DNA from 3 places in the Thermosinus thermophiluss DSM 23256 genome. Region 2 is predicted to be linked to each of the others. Evidence: riboswitches for the same ligand, from Rfam matches in the RefSeq annotation. Region 2 holds a riboswitch; each other region holds the start of a gene.
The links. Region 2 has a riboswitch for cyclic di-AMP ahead of BLQ99_RS15275 (3D domain-containing protein). Riboswitches for the same ligand answer to the same signal wherever they lie in the genome.

Region 1: linked by a shared signal. The riboswitch ahead of BLQ99_RS05505 (Na-translocating system protein MpsC family protein) and the one ahead of BLQ99_RS15275 (3D domain-containing protein) in region 2 are both predicted to bind cyclic di-AMP.
Region 3: linked by a shared signal. The riboswitch ahead of BLQ99_RS02050 (C40 family peptidase) and the one ahead of BLQ99_RS15275 (3D domain-containing protein) in region 2 are both predicted to bind cyclic di-AMP.

Annotation. Positions count from the first base shown of each region.
Region 1 is NZ_FNBU01000006.1:120,997-127,722, reverse strand. It holds gene BLQ99_RS05510 (MFS transporter) at 1-1,179, opposite strand, end outside; cyclic di-AMP (ydaO/yuaA leader) riboswitch at 1,648-1,787, shown strand; gene BLQ99_RS05505 (Na-translocating system protein MpsC family protein) at 1,835-2,227, shown strand; partial or broken gene BLQ99_RS15420 (APC family permease) at 2,562-4,406, shown strand; gene BLQ99_RS05495 (FAD-binding oxidoreductase) at 4,561-5,964, shown strand; gene BLQ99_RS05490 (superoxide dismutase) at 6,021-6,599, opposite strand.
Region 2 is NZ_FNBU01000009.1:100,763-107,488, reverse strand. It holds partial or broken gene BLQ99_RS07265 (IS30 family transposase) at 1-58, shown strand, start outside; gene BLQ99_RS07260 (MutS N-terminal domain-containing protein) at 83-1,003, opposite strand; gene miaB (tRNA (N6-isopentenyl adenosine(37)-C2)-methylthiotransferase MiaB) at 1,030-2,385, opposite strand; gene BLQ99_RS15275 (3D domain-containing protein) at 2,502-3,134, opposite strand; cyclic di-AMP (ydaO/yuaA leader) riboswitch at 3,139-3,270, opposite strand; gene BLQ99_RS07245 (FAD-dependent oxidoreductase) at 3,473-4,861, shown strand; gene BLQ99_RS07240 (ferredoxin family protein) at 4,861-5,157, shown strand; gene BLQ99_RS07235 (4-oxalocrotonate tautomerase) at 5,223-5,408, opposite strand; gene BLQ99_RS07230 (TVP38/TMEM64 family protein) at 5,580-6,260, opposite strand; gene BLQ99_RS07225 (DUF4911 domain-containing protein) at 6,356-6,619, shown strand; gene BLQ99_RS07220 (hypothetical protein) at 6,647-6,726, opposite strand, start outside.
Region 3 is NZ_FNBU01000002.1:144,070-150,795, forward strand. It holds gene BLQ99_RS02030 (Na/Pi cotransporter family protein) at 52-978, shown strand; gene BLQ99_RS02035 (metal ABC transporter permease) at 946-1,788, opposite strand; gene BLQ99_RS02040 (metal ABC transporter ATP-binding protein) at 1,769-2,518, opposite strand; gene BLQ99_RS02045 (Fur family transcriptional regulator) at 2,530-2,955, opposite strand; gene BLQ99_RS02050 (C40 family peptidase) at 3,156-3,815, opposite strand; cyclic di-AMP (ydaO/yuaA leader) riboswitch at 3,818-3,941, opposite strand; gene mqnE (aminofutalosine synthase MqnE) at 4,081-5,178, shown strand; gene aroH (chorismate mutase) at 5,207-5,566, opposite strand; gene BLQ99_RS02065 (hypothetical protein) at 5,603-5,938, opposite strand; gene spoIVB (SpoIVB peptidase) at 5,986-6,726, opposite strand, start outside.

The DNA of each region.
Region 1 (6,726 bases), on a different contig from region 2:
GTTTTCCGCCGTGGAACGGGCTTCCGTAGTATAGTTTTCCGACAGCAGCGCGCCGTAGCCGGCCATCATGCCATTGCAGAAGAAGCCGAGGATCGCGCCGCCGACTAAAAGGTGCAGCGGGTCAGACAGGTTAGCATACACCCACACCGCGGCCGCGGAAGCCAACTGGAAGGCCATATAGGCGGGACGGCGGCCGATTTTATCGGCAATATAGCCAAAGACGGCAATCCCCAAAATCATCCCCAAAACGGTGGCCACCATCCACATGCTCGTTTTGTTCAGCGTCAACCCATGCTGTTTCATCAAGACAGTGGGCAGCCAGACCATAATGCCATAGTAGCCCGTGTTCTGCACACTGGTCATCACCGTAAGGGCCAGCGTAGTCGTTGCCGTACGCCGGTCGGCGAACAGGTGCAGCAAGGGGAACTGGGTGGTCTTGTTGTAAAACGCCTGTTCTTCGGCGGTTAAGGGCAGCTTGGCGGCAATTTTTTCCCGAAGCGCCTTTTTTCTCGCCTGCGTTGCCAGCCAGATAGGCGGTTCAGCCAGACCGTAGCGCGCCCAGGCGGCGAACAGGGCCGGCAGCGCGCCGATCAGGAAAACGGCCCGCCAACCAAAGGCCGGTAGTACATAGGCGCTGACCAAAGCGGCGGCCACCACGCCGAGCTGCCAGCCGACAGCCACTGCCCCGGTCGCCCGCGCCCGCTTTTCTTTCGGCCACGTCTCAGTGACAAGCGTCATGCCGATGCCAAACTCGCCGCCCAGGCCCAAACCGGCCAGGAAGCGGTAAATGTTGAGTTCCAGGAAGCTGTCGGCAAAGGCCGTTAGGCCGGTGAAAACCGAGAAAACCAGAATGGTGAGGGAAAAGACGCGCACGCGCCCGATATAGTCGGCCAAAATGCCAAAGCCATAGCCGCCAAGCACAGCACCGATCAAGGTTACCGTGGCCACCAACCCGCCCTCGGCGAGGGTCAGGCCGAAAGCACCGATGATCGCTGTCATGACAAAGGACAAGATGAGCATATCCAGCCCGTCCATGGCATACCCCAGCACGGAAGCAATTAGCACTTGCCAGCGGTAGCGGCTGCCGCCGTCCGCGGCGCCGACCGACGCGCCGGCCTGGGTTAAGCTTTGGGGCAAGAGACGTGGTTCCTGCCCGATAACCTTGACGTGGGTTTCCATACCTTCTCCTCCTCGTTTTTGGTACCGAGGCAAGCGAAAAGGGCTTCCCGCCAGTCCCACTGACAGGAAGCCCTTTTTGGCATATAAAAGTGCCATAAAGCTGCAATCTTGATTACGCCGCCTACCTTGCCAGCCTCACAGGACTGATTTAAAGGTACCAATATTGATTTGTGTTTATTATGCCACGCCGCCCCGCCCGCTGTCAACACTCTTTTATGGCAACCGAGTATAGCGTAAAGCACTGGCTAGACTGTTCTACTAGCTTTTATACCTCATTATTTCGGGAAATGGAGACAATGTTTTCACACCTGGTTTTTGCCGCCGCTTCAAATTTTGCGCAAACTGTTTTAATGCAGCGCCATAACCATCCCGTTGTATTATTAGCCAGCCCAGGCTATAAAAAGCCAGTTTTTCCTGCTAAAATGAAACTTTCTTTCTGTAACAGATAAGCTATAATTGACTCTGTAAAACAAAGCAAAGCCGAATTCCATATGGAAGCGGAGGACCCACCTTTTTGGGGTGAATTCTGCCACAGGCAGAAAGGATGTTTACCTCTCTTGCCATCCTAACCCGACAGCTAACTTCGTAGGCTAAAGCAAAGAGGTCGAAAGACCGTGCGGTCTTTTCTTTTTATGTTACGGAGGAAACGGTTGTTATGGCTATAAAAAAAACTCTGTTGGAAGCCGAAATTAATGATGCCTTTATTAAGTTTCAGCGCAGCCTCATTGGCCGCGGACCTACGGAAGCCAAGACTTATATTATTGATGATATGGTCTTAATCCGCCTAAAAGGCGTTCTGACTATCGAGGAAACACATCTTGTCAAAACCGAAAAAGGCCGGCAAGTAGTTAAACAAATGCGGCAGATCCTGCGCGAGACATTTAACGAAGAAGCGGAAAACCTGGTGGCCCGCCTCACCGGGTGCCGTGTGGTCAGCAGCCACAGTGACATTAGCACTAAAACGGGCGAGCGGGTGGAAATATATATTCTTGATACAAATTTGGAAAAACGGCTCCGCGACGAAGAAAAAGCTAAAGTGGACGCATAGCTGGCGGACAAAACGCAGAAGCAGCACAGCTTAGGCGATTTGTAGGCCGGTACGCGAGTAACAGCCGGGCGGCTCATTTGGCCGCAAGGTCTGGTTGCTTACGCACCGGTTTGCTTTTTTTACACTTGCTAAATCGCCATTATTTGATTCCGAGCGAGGGAACATTAAATATGGACAAATGAGGATATACTTTGGCTAATCGCGAAATACGATGTACTTCTTATTGTTGTCCGCCACAGCGGTGGCCTACAAAAGCTGGAATAACTATTGGCCTTATTTTTTAGGATAAGCCTGTACGTTAACCATAAAGAGTATAATGGAGGCTGATAGTTTTATGATGCGTGAAATCAGGCGTTTGCTAATTGGCAGACCGCTGCATAATCGAGAGCTTAGTCACGAAAAGCTGCCAAAATGGAAGGCACTGGCAATTTTTTCATCTGATGCCCTGTCATCGGTTGGTTATGGCCCGGAACAGATTATGCTTACTCTTGCTATCCCTGGGGTATTAGCGTATGGCTATATAGGGCCGGTCGCCCTTGCTATCCTCGTATTACTGGCTATTGTAACTGTTTCATATGTACAGGTGGCCAAAGCTAACCCCGGCGGTGGCGGTTCTTACTCCGTAGCCATCCACAACCTTGGTGAATTGCCGGCCCTGACGGCAGCAGCGGCCCTATTTGCCGATTATTCGCTTACTGTAGCAGTGAGCATTTCCTCAGGTACGGAAGCGATCGTATCTGCTTTCCCGCAGTTAGCCCCCCATGCGGTGACAATTGATTTAGCCGTGTTATTTGGCATATTGATGTTAATCAATCTGCGCGGCGTGCGCGAATCATCCAATGTTTTTGTCTTTCCTACGTATGCTTTTATCCTGGGAATGTTAGGGCTTATTGCGGCAGGTGTTTATCAGGCGTTTACGCAGCCGGCGCCGCTTATTCCGCCCGCATCTACCGCTAAGCAATGGGACTGGACAGTTGCCTTTCTGATCCTGCGTGCCTTTGCCTCCGGTTGCAGTTCTATGACTGGTGTGGAAGCTATTTCCAACGGCGTGCCGATGTTCAAAAAACCGGAAATCCGCAATGCAACAATAACAACTTATTGGATGTCGCAATCCTTGCGGTCATGTTTGCTGGTATTTCCTTTTTGATTATGCATTACCATATCATTCCGACGCCTGATGTTACGGCGCTCTCGCAGGTGGCTGAGTTAACCTTCGGCCGCAATTGGGCGTATTACTATGTTCAATTTACCACCATGTTAGTGCTATATTTAGCGGCCAATACGGCTTATAACGGCCTGCCGCCCCTATTGTCCATTTTAGCAAAGGATGGCTATATGCCCCGTTATCTTGGCGTCAGAGGCGAACGGCTCAGCTTCTCCACCGGAATAATTCTTCTCAGCGTCATAGCCGGCCTGCTAATCACTATTTTCCACGGCAACACCGAACATCTAATTTCTTTGTATGCCATTGGCGTCTTTCTTTCGTTTACCATTGCTCAAGTCGGTATGGTTGTTTACTGGCGCCGCGAGAAAAGCAAAGGCTGGACCAGGCGAGCAATTTTAAATGGGGTAGGAGCCATCGTCACTGGTACCGTTGTCTTGGTCATCGCTATTACCAAATTCTTTTATGGCGCCTGGCTGGTGCTTATTTTCATTCCGACAATGATTTATATTTTTAAAAAAATCCGCCACCACTACAACGATATGTCAGAACAGCTCCAGCTGCCGCCTGAATATACCAACCCTGCCAGCTTGCAGCACCCCCACCCAAGCTAAGAACTTGATCATCGTACCAGTAGCCAGTATTACCCGCGTGGTAGCCCAATCACTTCAGTACGCCAAAGCGCTTAGTCCCGATATCCTGGCAGTGCACATTGCTACCGATGACGAAGCAGGCCGTAAATTTAAAGAAAAATGGGAGAAATGGAATCCCGATATCCGCCTGGTTACTATTTACTCTCCTTACCGGTTGGTAATTAAGCCGTTGCTGGATTATATTGAACAGCTTGAAAGAACCAAGGCGCCGTCTGATTTTATAACCGTCCTGATCCCGGAATTCGAAACAAAAAAATGGTGGCACAGACTGCTCCATAACCAAACCGGCTGGATTTTGCGGACGCTGCTTATCTTAAAAGAAAACGTAATTGTCGCTACTATTCCTTATCACCTACAAAAATAAAATCGCAACCAGCAGCCAAAACCATTTGTTTATATCACTCATTTTTACGCACTTCATAAAAAATTCTTATAGACAAATTTTCCCTGCAAGATTATACTGAATTTAGCAATTGGTATAATTAATTGATTATACCCGTGTGAGGGAGGGAAAAAGCATGGTCGCTTACAATCCGGTAAGCGAGACTGTAATTGCTGAGCTGAAAAAAATCGTCGGGGAGAAGTATGTCTGGACCAGCCCCGAGAAGATGGAGCCCTATTCCCACGACGAGGTAACCGACCCCAAATATGTGAAAATGCCGGAAGCAGTGGTCCTGCCGGCCAATGCGGCGGAAATCGCCGAAATCATCAAACTTGCCAACCGCGAGCGCATACCCGTTGTCCCGCGGGGCGCAGGCACCGGCCTGGCCAGTGCCGCCGTGCCATTTAAAGGCGGCATCGTCCTGTCCTTGGAGCGGATGAATAAAATTTTGGAAATTGATACCGTTAATATGTTTATGGTCGTCGAGCCGGGCGTAACCACCGAGGCGGTGCAAAAAGCGGCCAACGCCGCCGGGTATCTCTATGCCGGCGATCCCTGCAGCGGCGACAGTTCCTTCATCGGCGGCAATGTCGCCACCAATGCGGGCGGCAATAAGGCGGTCAAATACGGTACCACCCGCCGTCAAATATACGGCCTGGAGATTGTCACTCCGGAAGGGGAAATTGTCACCCTGGGCGGTAAATGCATGAAAGATTCCACCGGCTATAGCCTCGTCAACCTGATTATTGGCTCAGAAGGCACCCTGGGCGTCATCACCAAGATATATCTGAAGCTGATGCCGCTTCCCAAGGAACAGATTGACCTGCTGGCCGTATTCCCTGACCTCGCTACCGCAATCGGGGTCGTGCCAAAAATCATGGCCGCCGGCATCACGCCTACCTGCGTGGAATTTATGGATAATGAAACCATCAAATGCTGCGAGGAATTTTTGCGGGAAAAACAGCCCCACAGTGACAACGGCTACTATATTATCATCAAGCTCGAAGGCGAAAACGAAGAACAACTTGAAGAACAAGCGGCCACCATTGACGAACTGTGTACCGAAAACGGCGCCATGGCCGTACTGGTCGCTGATCCGGCGAAAATCTGGAAAGCGCGCAAGGCCTTCGCCGAAGCCGACCGCGCCCGCAGCCTGGTCTTTTCTATGGAAGACATCGTCGTCCCCATGAGTGAAATTCCCAAAGCCGTCGAGCAAATCGCTGCCATTGGCCGCAAACACGGCGTGACCATGCATTGCGCCGGCCATGCCGCCGACGGCAACATCCATGTTAATATTCTCAAAGATAAAATGAGTGACGACGACTGGGATCGCATCTTGCCGCTTGTCCAGGAAGAACTATATACCCTGGTTTACAACCTGGGCGGCAAACTGTCCGGCGAACACGGCATCGGCTACAAGCGGGTTAAGCTGCTGGAGAAATTCGCCAATCCCGTCGAACTCAAAATGATGAAAGCCATCAAGCAAGCCCTTGATCCCAACCTTATCCTGAACCCAGGTAAAGTAATTGATATTAGCTAAAGCTAAGGCCGCCTCCTCACCGGCAAAATGCCGCCTGCACAAGCAGGCGGCATTTTTTATAGTAGCCGCTCCTCCACCACCCGCCAGTCGATATTGCCGAAAAAGGCATTGATATAGGCGGCGCGGTCGAGGCCGTAATCCGGCATATAGGCGTGCTCCCACACGTCCATCACCAGCAGCGGATTGCATCCTGCCGGGTGCCCTTTATCGTGTTCATTGATCCAAAAGTTTATCAGCCGGCCGTTCGTCACGTCCTGATACAGGATAGCCCAGCCAATGCCGCGGATGGCGCCGGTCGCCCGGAAGTCTTTTTCCCAGGCCTGCACACTGCCGAAGTTCTGCGCCATTGCCGCGGCAACCCGGCTGCGCCGGCTGAGGCGGCCATTGCCGCCCAGATTTTCAAAATAGTACTCGTGGAGCCGCATGCCGTCAAACTCCCAACCCAAGTGCCGCTTGAGTTCATTGTACTCCGGCGTATTCAAATTGCCGGCGCGCAGCATTTGGTCTAAGATTTCCAGCAGTTTATTGGTATTGGTCACATACCCCTGGTACAGCGTGAAATGCATCCTGAGGAGTTCGGGGCTAAACCCTTCCATCCCGATAAGGTATGAATAGTCTTTAGCCTTATATTCCACGGTATCCCTCCTTCAATTAATACATTGCGAAGCCATTAAAGCCTCCATTCTACTTTATGCAGCAATCGGCGCCAATGCATCACGGTGGCGCGGCATTATTCCTGAATTTACCCCCGTTCGGGCAGGC
Region 2 (6,726 bases):
ACTCGGCTATAAAACTCCTCAGCAATGCTTTGACGAGGAACTGGCCCAAATTTCTTGATAGCCTCTTTATATACCGTTAATTTTACAGGGTGTTGCATTTGCTATTGCAATTTAGAGTAAAATCTAATATAGAGAGAAGAGTGTCTTTCCTTCCGCCGTCTCGCAAATTACGAGTAATTTCAAGATTGCGAAGCGCTGCCGTATCAATGGTCATAAATTCGGCGGCATTATACCGCATTAACTTGTTGACATGCGATAAATCGGTTTTTAACGTTTGGTGCAGGTAATATAGTAAATGCCCTACTGCAATAGCGGCTCCCGCATGAGGAAGTTCTTCATCGGGAAAGTGGCGTTGCAGTAGTTCCTGAGTCGTTTCCGTATCTTCAATAGCTAGGTCTGTTATAGTACAGCCATGCAGGCGGTTGGCGAGAAAAGTGTCCAAAGTCTCTTTATCAGTGAGACGACCGGTTAGCACAATCTCCGCCGGTGAAAGGCGATATAGGTGGTCGCAAAGAGTATTGATCCGGTAAGGACCGGCAAAATCTGCCCAATAACATTCGCCGGTTGAAATATCCGCTCCTGCCAGGATTAGGAGATCGTCTTTTTCATGGATAACAACCAGATAATTATTGCTCTTATCCGGAAGTAGCACATCTGACAATACTGTTCCGGGAGTAATAATTTTAATTACTTCCCGGCGCACAATCCCCTTAGCTTGCTTAGGATCTTCTACCTGTTCGCAGATTGCTACTTTATAGCCTTTATTAATGAGGCGGGCTATGTAAGTATCGGCCGCATGGAAAGGAACGCCGCACATGGGAATCCGCTTACCGGACCCTCCGTCGCGTCCCGTTAGGGTAATTTCTAGTTCGCGTGATGCAATTTCGGCGTCTTCAAAAAACATTTCATAAAAGTCGCCCAGTCGGAAAAATAAAATTTTATCGGTATGGTGCCGTTTTATCTCCCGGTACTGCTCGATCATTGGGGTATAGGTCTCTGCCATGGTATTCTCCTTTTTCCCACCCAAAGTTAATCAGCCACTTCACCTTTCAACAACCAAGTCTGCGCTTTAAGAACTTTTATTGGGAGAAGCTGCCCTATTTGCTCATTTCCCCTATTCCAAAGTACAATTTTGTTAGTTCGCGTCCGTCCCATCATCTTATCCGGATCATTTTTACTGGGACCCTCAACAAGTACCTCTACTGTTTGGCCAATAAGAGTTTCATTAATAGCTAAACTAATTTCATTTTGGACGGCCATTAGTTGTTGCAGGCGTTGCTTTTTTACCATCAACGGCACTTGATCAGGCATAGTTGCTGCTGGCGTGCCAGAGCGAGGAGAATACAAAAAAGTATAAGCCGCATCAAAGCGAATTGACCGGACAAAATCAAGCGTTTGCATAAATAGTTCATCCGTTTCCCCAGGAAATCCCACGATAATATCCGTAGTAATACTGGCGTGCGGTATTTCTCTACGAACCTTTTCCACAAGTTTCCGATAATATTCTGTTGTATATCCGCGGTTCATCCGCTGCAAAATGATATCACTGCCTGACTGGATTGGCAGATGAAAATGTTCGCAAATCCTCTGGCCATGCTTAATGACATCAATCACCTTGTCGTTCATGTCGCGCGGGTGCGAAGTCATATACCGAATTCGGGCAATTGTCTCCACTTTGTCCACGGCTGCCAGTAAATCGGCAAAATCAATGTTTTCTTTCCCATCCTTGCCATAGGAGTTTACATTTTGGCCTAGCAGCGTAATCTCTTTAAATCCCTCTGTCCCTAATTGCCTGATCTCGGCAAGGATGTCGGCAAGCGGGCGGCTTCGCTCCCGTCCGCGCACATATGGTACGATGCAATATGTACAAAAGTTGTTACACCCGTACATAATGGGTACCCAAGCCGAAACCAGACTTTTGCGTACCGTTGGCACATCGGGTGCTAGCCGCTCTGCCTGATCCCATATCGCCAGTACCCGATCCTTGGACTGGGAAATCTCTTTTAGCAGGTCTGCGAGTTGGTGGACATTATGAGTCCCCATAACCAAATCAACGTGAGGCGCCTTAGTAAAAATTTTGTCGCGATCTTTCTGTGACAAGCACCCTGTTACGCCTATGATCAGATTGGGATTTGCCGCTTTGAGTCTTTTTAATTCGCCAATTTTTCCATATATTTTTTTTTCCGCGCTCTCGCGGACACAGCAGGTATTAATTAAAATAAGGTCTGCCTGTTCAATTTCATCGGCACTGCTGTAACCAAGACCGCGCAATTGGCCGGCCAGCCGCTCCGAATCATTTTCATTCATTTGACAACCGTAAGTAATAATGTGATATTTTTTTGACCGCCCATAATTGAGGTCGGTATCTCTATTTAAAGTATCCATATCATCACTCCCTAACCACATCCTTCTGATTATTATATCCCAATTTTTTCTGGTAAACAATGCGATATAAAGCTCTCTCCCGTCATAAAAAACACCCGGGATCCCCCGGGTGTTTTTTAGTCTAAGATATAAACTTTAACTTTTTGGATGCCGAAATTATACGCTTCGGCAACCGTCCACATAGCAATATCAATACGGTTGCCCTTGATCGCGCCGCCTGTATCCTCGGCTACGGCATACATGCCATGACCGTCAGGAAACTCGATATAAACACGCGTGCCAAGTGGAATAACTTTCGGGTCAACGGCAATAATGCCTGGCCGAACCTGGGTACCGATATGAGTAAGATTTCCCCATTTGCCGTTATCATGGGGACCTGGAGCATAAGCGGTCGCAACAATATCCAGGATCTGTTTATAACGCACCGGAGCATCGCGGAATACTTTGGGCGCCTTTTTTTGAATAATAGTTAACAGATCTTGATCGGCAATGCCATCGCTCTCGAGATTATTTGCTTTTTCAAACATCTTGACCGCATTTTGCGTTTTGGGACCAAAAATACCGTCTACAGTTCCGGCATTAAAGCCTAGTCCATTTAATTTAATCTGTAATTCACGGACGTCGTCGCCTATGGCACCAACTTGCAGCACTCGTTCCCCGAGGGCTGCAGCACTTACCGGCGCAAGGCCGATAAGACCGAAAATAATAGCAGCAACCATTGATGCTATCACTGTGCGTATTTTTTTCATTATCAATCACTCCCTTTCTCTGCCTACGAAGTTAGCTGCCGGGTTCGGGATAAGGGAAACCCCTACCGCATACGCGGATTCACCCCATTAATGGTTCCTCCGTGTTCCTTTGAGGGAACTTCGGCATGTCAGTATAATACATCATTTCAGTTAAAGAGACAAAAGAGAAAAATGCCCCAAAACGGCGCTATATATCATTTGCCTAAAAAAAATCTTCACTATTCGCCGCTATTCTTATATATCAATATATATACCAATTAGTTGCAAAAAGTAATACAAATCAAATAGAGCATTTTTAATTAAGTGGATGGAGCGCTTATCAGGTGGACACACTAAAAATGGGTGATGGTGTGCTAAAAGAATGGTACAAAACCCAAAAAACTCAAAACCGATCAAAGCCGGAGGTTAATAATACCCATTTGAACTTGGCCGATCCAGCCAAAAAATATGATGCAATTGTCGTAGGAGCCGGTCCGGCAGGGGCAACAGCTGCCTATTTTATGGCCAAAGAAGGTCTTGACGTGCTTTTGCTGGAGCGTGGACCTTATCCGGGCGCCAAAAATTGCGGTGGCGCGTCAATTATCGCCGAGCACGTCCATAAACTCTTCCCCAATTTCTGGGAAGAGTGTCAGTATGAACGTATTGTCACTGACCAATCGTACTGGTGGATGACTGAAGATTCGATATTAACAGCCAGATTTCGCAGCACAAAACTTGCTGCCGCTCCCTATAATCGATTTACAATAAAACGTGTCAATTTTTACAGATGGTTGGCTGCAAAAGCAATTAACGCCGGAGCTACATTGCTGCTGGGCCATCATGTGTCTGAGGTACTGTTTGACGGCTCGCAGGCCATCGGGGTGCACGTATCTCCGCCACAAAACAACGATTTTATTGCCGATATAATTATTCTTGCGGACGGTGCCAATTCTATGTTGGCTGAACGGGCGAAACTGGTCCCCCGGATTTCACCCCAAAATTTTTCCCTTTACGTAAAAGAAACTATTGCCTTACCCGCGAAAGTTATTGAAGAACGGTTCAACTTGCTTCCGGGCCATGGTACCATCATCGGACTTATCGGTTACCCTACTGCCGGGTTTAACGGTACTGGTTCGATTCATACTTTCAAAGACAGTTTTAATATTAACGTTGGTATTTCTTTAGCTGACTTAGCTAAGGCTGCCTTAAGCCCTAATGATCTATTGGAACGAATAAAAAAGCATCCGTATATGCAGCCATTGCTGGATGGCGGTATTACTGTTGAATATGGCGCTGCCCTTATTCCCGAAGGCGGATATTACGCAATACCTGAATTAGTACATCCGGGACTGATGATTATTGGCGATGCCGCTTCATTAGTAAATGGCGTTCATGGTTTTAATTTGGCCATGTGGTCTGGTTTTTTTGCCGCCAGGGCTGCTTATGCCGCAAAAGCCAGTCGTAGTTTTTCCGTTAAGAAACTATCACTGTACCGGACCTTACTTGATGAAAGTTTTGTTATGCAGGATTTCAAAGCCAATGCCGGAGCAGCTAAGTTAATGCAGGATATACCATATTTGTTCGATCTATATACCCGTATGGCCAATGAAACCGCATATCATATTACCAAGGTATACACTATGCCGAAGCGCGAAAAGCGGAAATTTATATTTCAAAAAGTTACCAGTATGCAGCCAATTTTAAAAACAATAAGAGATGTCTGGGAAGTGTTGAAGGTGATACGGTGATGTCCAGCTTAGCTGAGTTAGATGCAAAAGTAAAATTGCTGCTTTTTAAGACCGATGAACAATGGCAGCATATTGTCATCAACGACCAGGAAGTCTGTCGTAATTGCACAGACAAACAGTGTTTAACTATATGTCCCTCCGGTGTATTTAGATGGAATTATCAGCATACTGATCCCATCATAGTGTTATACAAGCAATGTATCGAATGCGGTTCCTGCCGGCTAATATGTCCGGCCAATAATATTAATTTTTCCTATCCTAATGGTGGTTATGGAGTGTTATATAAAGAAGGATAATAAGCAAATATATTTTCTCATAATAAAACAGCCCATTTCGTTATATACGAAATGGGCTGCTATTTTTACATGTCGGAGCGCAGTTTACCAGCTTTACCAAGATGTTCTTTAGGCATTTCACGGATAATAATCGTCACTGCTTCTGGCGGGCAATTGGCAGTTTCAACAATGACCTCTGTCACTTTTTTTACCAATTCCCGCTTTTGCTCGAGAGTCCGGCCTTCCAACATATCAATTTGCACGACTGGCATGTTAATCACCTCCCCTTGCGCTGGTTATTGTATTCGGCGAAGGTGATTCTATCCCTGCAAAACAATCCATTTTATTATTTTATTTAGTTATCTGAAATAATTAGAGAGTGTCTGCATAGCAGCCTAATTTATACAACCGATTTTCTGAATAAAAGGCGAAAGACAATCGCGTTACCGGTTTTCATGATTTTGCTTTTTCTTACGTCTGTGCCACCATAAGGCGGCATAGACGGCAATAACCAAGACAATTATAAAAATCAGCCGTGTCATGTTTTCCTTAGCAAAAACGAGGTCATGGCCCAGTAATACCTTAATAACCACTGGCGGTAATTTCCCCAAAAAAGTGGCCCAAAAAAAATCGTAAAACGAAATCCGGCTAATGGCGGCTACAGCAGTAATGATACCGGACGGAGCCAACGGCAAAAGCCGCGCTATCAGCAAGGCCTTAAACCCGTTAGCCGCGCTGTAGTCGTCTACCTGTTTGAGGTATGGACTTTTCGCAATCCACCCTTCAACGGCGTGGCGAAAAAAATAGCGGGCAAATACAAACATAAATAGGGCGCCAATCAATTCTCCCATCCATGAGAGGAGCGTTCCCCAGAAAAGCCCATAGACAATGCCGGCGGCTCCGGATAAAATCATGAACGGAAAAACGATTGTGAAGGTCATTATAACGAATAATGCCAGCGTGACTAAGATACCCCATGCTCCGAAAGAGCGGAGATACTCTGCTAGGGCGGCAATGTCGCCTCTTTCGATTATGCTGTAAGCATGCTGAAAAAATTCCGGCTGCCACCAGTACAGTAAACCGCAGACAATAAAAATAAAAAGCCATCCCCAAATTTTTCCCATCGTAATCTTTCCTTTGCCAATCTTTTCTCTATCTTTGCAGTTCACAATTAAATATACTAAAATATTGAACAGATGGCAATAAAGGGGTAAAGAATGTGAGTCGACGCTATAAAGGAACCAGCTGTTTTGCCAATACAGCCCGGAAATATGAACAGGATAGCAATGATATTGATATTAAGTTAAAAGTTTGTGATATCAATTTATTCATTCGGTTGCTTGAAGGATATGAAAATATTGTCATGATTATCCCGCTCGAACCCAAACAAGGCTTGGTTAAGCTGCGCCCCAGCCCCGATACCTGTGCTGACGTATGGGAAATTCTCAAGACGTTGCCGATTGAATTTGAAATTATGGGATAAAAAAGAGCACTGCGGTGCAGTGCCTTGTCAATGCCATTGCCGGATTTCGTCACGGAAAATACCGCATGATCCACCAAGCCAATGTATACAGTCACTACAGCGACGAA
Region 3 (6,726 bases), on a different contig from region 2:
ATTGGCTGCTGCCATACCTCATAGATTATATTGCAAAGGAGGGTGCAACATATGTATATACTTATCGTGATGCTCGCCGGTGTCGGGATGCTGGTCGGTGGCATCTTTCTAATGCGCTTTGGCTTAAAGCGCCTGCTGTGGCGACGTTTTCAGCGCCTTCTCCAATCCATGACGGTAACGGCCTGGCGGGGTCTGTTGGTCGGAACGGCTGCGGCAGCGCTTATGCAGAGCAGCACCGCTGTTTCCCTCATTACTATCGGCCTGGTCAGCGCCGAATACCTCACTTTTTATCAGGGCATAGGCATTATCCTGGGCGCCAATATCGGGACTTGTTCAACCGTACAGCTCCTAACCCTCTCGCTACCGGACAGCTACTTTCTTTTCTTGCTGGTTCTGTCGCTTGTCATGGCAGTTTTTTGCCAAAAACTGCGCTATGTCAGCCTTGCTATTGCCGGACTGGCCAGCATGTTCCTCGGTCTCGGCCTTATCTCTGATTTGCTTGGCCAGCTTCCACAAATAGAAACAATCATAGATTATCTTACCAGAGGGCAATCCAACCCTTTATACGGTATTCTGGGCGGTATTATCCTCACTTTTCTCTTCCAGTCTAGCAGCGCCGCCACCGGAGCGCTTATGGTACTCGCCGCCGATGGCATCATCGACTTAACAACAGCCGCCTATGTCGTTTACGGCAATAATATCGGCTCCTGCCTTTCTTCCGTGATCGTCGGCAGTGCTGCCCCGCTTGCGGCAAAGCGGGTAGCTGCCGCCCATATCGTACTGAATGTCGCAGGCGTTCTGATCTTTTTACCCCTAACAGGGCTGCTGACAGGCGTTGCCTCCTGGATTACGGCTGATTTCGGCGCACAGGTAGCTATGGTCCATACTCTTTTCAATATTCTTTCTTCACTGGCAGTACTGCCGTTTATCCGTCAATTCGCTCGTTTAATCACCGCTCTGGTGCCTGAACGCGGCTAAACTACCCAAAAATAATAAATCTCTTCGCCAAAACAAAACTAGCAAATAAAGCCCGATAGTCGTTATAACAATAGTGCCTCCCGGCGCAATATCCAGATAGAAAGCCAAAATAAGGCCGCCGGTGACGGACAGAATGGAAAAAATTAGCGCCCAGGCCAAGGTGACTTTGAAACCGCGGCGAAGAAGAAGCGCCGCAGCAACGGGAACAATCATGAGAGCACTAACCAGTAAAATCCCCACGACCGTCATGCCGATGACAACGACCAGTGCGGTCAACACACTGAACAGCATATTAATCGCGCCGGTATTGATGCCGGACACAATCGCTACCTCTTCGTCCAGTACCAACAGCATCAACTTGTCAAAATATCGGTAAATTACCGCTACGACGACGGCGCCGCAAAAGGCTATAAGCATAAGATCTATTGTCGTAACGGTCATGATACTGCCAAAAAGAAAACTAAGCAGCCCGGCACCGCTCATACGCGTCATAGTACTGAAAATGATGGCCATGGCAATGCCAGCGTAAAAAAAGATGGCCAAAACCATATCAGCGAACTGACTGTGCCACCGCCTGACAATCTCAATGCCCACGGCGCCGGCAACAGTGAGCAGTGCTGCGGCAACAAAAGGGTTAACCCCTAGGAGATAGCCACCTGTCACACCGGCAAAAGCGATATGACCCAGCCCATCGCCGATAAGTGACTGCCGGCGGATAACAACAAACATACCAATCAGTGGGCAGACAATGGCGGTAATGAGGCCCGCGGCCAGGGCCCGCTGCATAAAGTCATATTGGAGAAATTCCATCTTTTCCCCTCCCGGTTTCATACCAAAAGTGGCGCACTGTCATGTGGCTATCGCGAAACTCACGGCCACTGCCAAAAAAGCATAATCCCCGATTGATGCAGGCCACCCGCGAAGCCCAGCAGGTGGCTTTTTCAATATCATGGGAAACCATGACAACCGTAATCCCCAGGTTGCGATTCAGCGTTCCCAGCAGCTCGTATATTTTGGCGCTGGCATCAGCATCAATGCCACTAGTCGGCTCGTCTAACAAAAGGAGCCTGGGGTTGCCGGCCAAAGCGCGCGCCACCATCACTCGCTGCAGCTGCCCGCCGCTGAGTTCACCGATACGCCTTGAGCGCAAACCAGTCATATCAACAAGTTCCAACATATGTTCAACAATATGGGTGGCTAACTGCTTGCTGCGCCTGGTAACGCTGCCTGTCACCAAGCCCAATGCCACCACTTCCTCCACTGTCGCCGGAAAACCGGCCGAGTTCTTGCCGTAGGTCTGCGGTACATAACCAATTAGTCCCTGCCTTTGCGCTTCCCTTACCGGCCGTCCGTCGATGCGAACTTCGCCGCCCTGTGGCATCGCGATTCCCGCCATTATTTTAAGCAGCGTACTTTTACCAGCCCCGTTGGGGCCGACAACGACGAGAAAATCACCGCTGGCTACCGCTAAAGATATATTGTTAAGCACAGGATAATCATCGTAGGCAAAACATACGCCATCAAGCTGCACCATGCACATTTCTTGCCCTCCTAACCCTGCCGGCACTGCGCGCAAAGGCCGAACAGCTCGATATTGTGCCGAACAAGTTCATACCCCTGGTGGCGGAGCATAATTAAAAATTCAGGATCAATCGGACAAAAATCGAGGCAAGCCGCTTCACCGCACTTTATACAAGTAATATGGTGATGGTGCCGGGATGAAGGAGCTACCTCATACCGGGTTCCGTTCTTACCCAGCCCGACAATAGGAATCAACAGTCCCATTTCGACCAAAATATTCAGGTTACGGTAAACTGTATCGAGACCTACGTCTGGATAACGCTGACGGACTTCACGCCATATTTCCGCCGCTGTCAAGTTCTCCGCCGTTTGGAGTATCCGCTCTAAAATTGCCCGCCGCTGGGGTGTAATGCGATACCCCTTTTCCTTAAGCTGCTGGACCAGGTCATTTAACATGGTAATTCACTCCGCTTCTAGCCAAAAATATATACGATACATCCTAAATAGGAACTTTCTTACTAACAGCATAAAAAAAATTTGCCCAGTCTTTTCTTTATTCTGCTACCATCAAGTACAGGCTATGCAAACATTTCTGGTCATACAGCAAATTTTGTGCAAATAGAGGAAAATAAAAGGAGGCGCCTGGCCTCCAAATCTTATAACACCCGACGCGCTCCTACATAGCGCGGTCCCCAGTAACTGCTGTCCATGTGATCGATGGTCACACCACGGCTGGACGTAGCGCTGATAAATCTGCCATCTCCCAAGTAAATACCGCTGTGCGAAGGACCAGGAGCATAAGTGGAAAAGAAAACCATGTCGCCAGGCTGTAGTCTTGAATAAGACACAAATTGGCCCACTTCAAACTGCGCGTCAGCCGTTCGCGGCAAGTATACGCCCGCCCGGGCATATACAAACCGGGTAAAGCCCGAACAGTCGAACCCGTCAGGAGTCACACCGCCAAAAACATAAGGGACACCGATATAACGCATGGCTGTCTGGATGACCCGCCGAACAACGCTATTATCGCGGCTAACCGGTATCTCCCGTCCCATAAGAGCGCGGTAGGTCTGGGCCCCGACAATGCCATCCGCTTCCAGACCCCGGTCTTTTTGGAAGGCTATTACCGCATTTTTGGTCGCTTGCCCGAAGTCACCGTCAACCACCAGCCTATAGCCAAGCTCTTTAAGCCGGGCCTGAATAGCGGCTACTTCCGGGCCTTGGTCCCCCTCTTCGTAGACTCCTGAGGCGTGGGCGAAGGTTGCTGTCATAAACAGCAGCAAAAAAAGCACCATCGTCCGAAACATTTTCCGCAATACAATTCTCCTCTCTAAGCCGACGAGGTTAGCTGACGGGTTAGGGTTGAAGGCCCCCCACTCCTAAAGAGTTTCACCCCAAAAATGGTTCCCCCGCTCCTGAGCTGGATTAGGCTTTATATAGCTCACCTGAATTATTCGCTATTATTGTGCATAATCCTTCTAAATGGTTTTTCTTGAAAAAAATTCCAGGTTATCATTTTTTGCTATATCTACAGGAAATCGACGCTTCATCAGCGAATTGCTAGGCGAAAGGAGTGTCGCCATGCTTTCCGACGCATTTCGTCGCCAAATAGAAAGAAAAATTGCAGAAGGAATTCGGTTGTCCCGCGACGAAGGACTCGCTCTCCTCCACTCACATGATTTGGCCTGGCTAGGCTACCTTGCCAACAAGGTTCGACAACGGGTCAGCGGCGACTATGTATATTTTAATGTTAACCGGCATGTTAACCTGACAAACGTTTGCACTGCCCGCTGTAAATTTTGCGCTTTCGGCTGCGACGCCTCCAGTCCGCAGGCCTACAGCATGACCAAAGAACATGTCCTCCGTATCGCCCGCCAAGCCGCTGAGGACCCTGATTTGCGCGAACTTCACATCGTAAGCGGGTTACACCCCGAATGGCCTTTTGAATATTATGTTGATATTATTGCCACCGTTAAAGAAGCCGTCCCCCGTCTGCATCTTAAGGCCTTTACCGCTGTCGAAATTCACCATTTTGCCAAGATATCCGGCAAATCGGTGGAAGAAGTGCTGAAAACCCTGAAGGCGGCCGGCCTTGGGTCTATGCCGGGAGGAGGAGCGGAAATCTTTAGTCCCCGGGTGCGGAACCTTCTCTGCCCCAATAAAGCCAGCGGTGAAGACTGGCTCGCTATCATCCGTACGGCCCACCGTCTCGGTATCCGGACAAATGCCAGCATGCTCTATGGTCATATCGAAACACCGGAGGAACGTATTGACCACCTTTTGGCGCTTCGCGACCTGCAGGATGAGACCGGTGGTTTCCAAACGTTTATCGGCCTGGCCTTCCACCCGAAAAATACGGAACTGGAAAACCAGGTCGTGAGGGTTCCGGCCTGGGAAGATTTGAAAATGGTGGCGCTTGCCCGGCTCATGCTCGATAACTTTAAACACATCAAAGCTTATTGGGTTATGCTTACACTGCCGGTTGCCCAGCTGGCGCTGGCCTTTGGCGCCAATGATCTTGATGGTACGGTAAGTGAGGAAAAAATCACGCATGCGGCCGGCGGCAAGTCTGAACGGTCACTAAGCATCGAACAACTGGTCAATGTCATCCGTCAAGCCGGACGCATACCTGTTGAGCGGGATTCACTATATAATATTGTTAAAATTTACAGGCAATAAAAAACGGCCTTTTTTCTCGGCAAATTTATTACCTGTTGATATCTTGCCGCAATACCGCCGCGCCGTGTAGGTATACATGCTTGATCTTCTCCTGGGGAAGGTCGGTATTCCATAATATGAGAACGCGGATGCACCTAGCCAAACCTGTAGGATTATCAATTTCCTGGGTGCCGAATAGCGGCACTTCCGTCCAACCCAAAACCCGGGCCCCTGCAGCAGGATACATGCTATTTAAATCGGGCGTCGAACTGAAAATTACCGCCCCGATATCGGCCGTTTCGATACCGTTCTCCCGGACAAGAACTGTCAGCAGTTCGCGTACTCGCTCCTGTATACTTTCCGGCGTATTCGCATCTACCGTTGTCGCTCCCCGGACGCCACGCAGCAACGTGACCGCTCCTTTCCGCCTGTTTATTTTATTCATTTATTCGTTGTTTTGTTCGTTTTTCCTTTCGTCACTGGGTTTATTACATCGGCAAGAACCGCAATAGTGACATTTCCACCAGCCGCATTCGGGACATACTTCATTTTTGTCCGTCAATTCAATGTAACGGCCTTCCTGACTGTCTTTCCAGCAAAAAGCGCTACCGCGGCCTTTATAAAGTTTTACAGCATAGGCATCCACCCATAGCCGCTGCCCAAACAGCGTAATTAATAGTTCTTTGTGGCCTGTTGTTTCATTTTTTTGAAAACCCTCTACCGGGAATTTTTCTTCAACATCTTTTAAAGTTAAGCAGACAAATAAATTTTTAAAATTCATGTTCTTCCCCCCATAATATAATTTATGAGGAGAAACAATCTTTAGTGCTAAGCCGCTACCGGGTACATAAATAAGCCAGAAAAACTAAATAGTTTTCTGGCCGTTTGTTTTTCTTTTTTCGGCAGCAGACCACTTTCCATCAGCATCCAGTCGACAAAGCAACCATATCCCCGCGTTGGGTCGTGAATAAAGACATGGGTTACCGCACCGACGATTTTGCCATTTTGAATAATAGGGCTGCCGCTCATGCCTTGGACAATGCCGCCGGTCTTTTCAAGCAATCGACTGTCGGTCACTTTAATTACCAAACCTTTGCCTTCCGGTACGGCCTGAAGATTTACTTTTTGGATTTCAATGCTGAACCGCTCAATAGTCTGCCCGTCAATCACGGTCAGCATTTCGGCCGGGCCTGTTTGCACTTGGCTCATCGACGCCACGGCGATAGCCTCATGAAATAAGTTGTTTTCAACCAGCGTTTCCAGTTTACCGTAAATGCCAAAGGGCGTGTTTTTACGGATGTCACCCAGCATTTGTCCTTCTTCAATAAAAACGCCGATTTTTTCCCCGGGCTGGCCCCGTTTACCGTGCTGAATACCCGACACGGTTGCCAGGACAATTTTGCCTTGTTCACAATCAATGGGTTGGTTGGTATCCGAATCGGTAATTACATGGCCCAAAGCGCCATATGTCCGGGATACGGGTTCATAAAAAGTTAATGTACCCACACCTGCTGCGCTATCGCGGACAAAAAGACCGATACGATATCTTTTGGTGTCGCTGCATAAAAC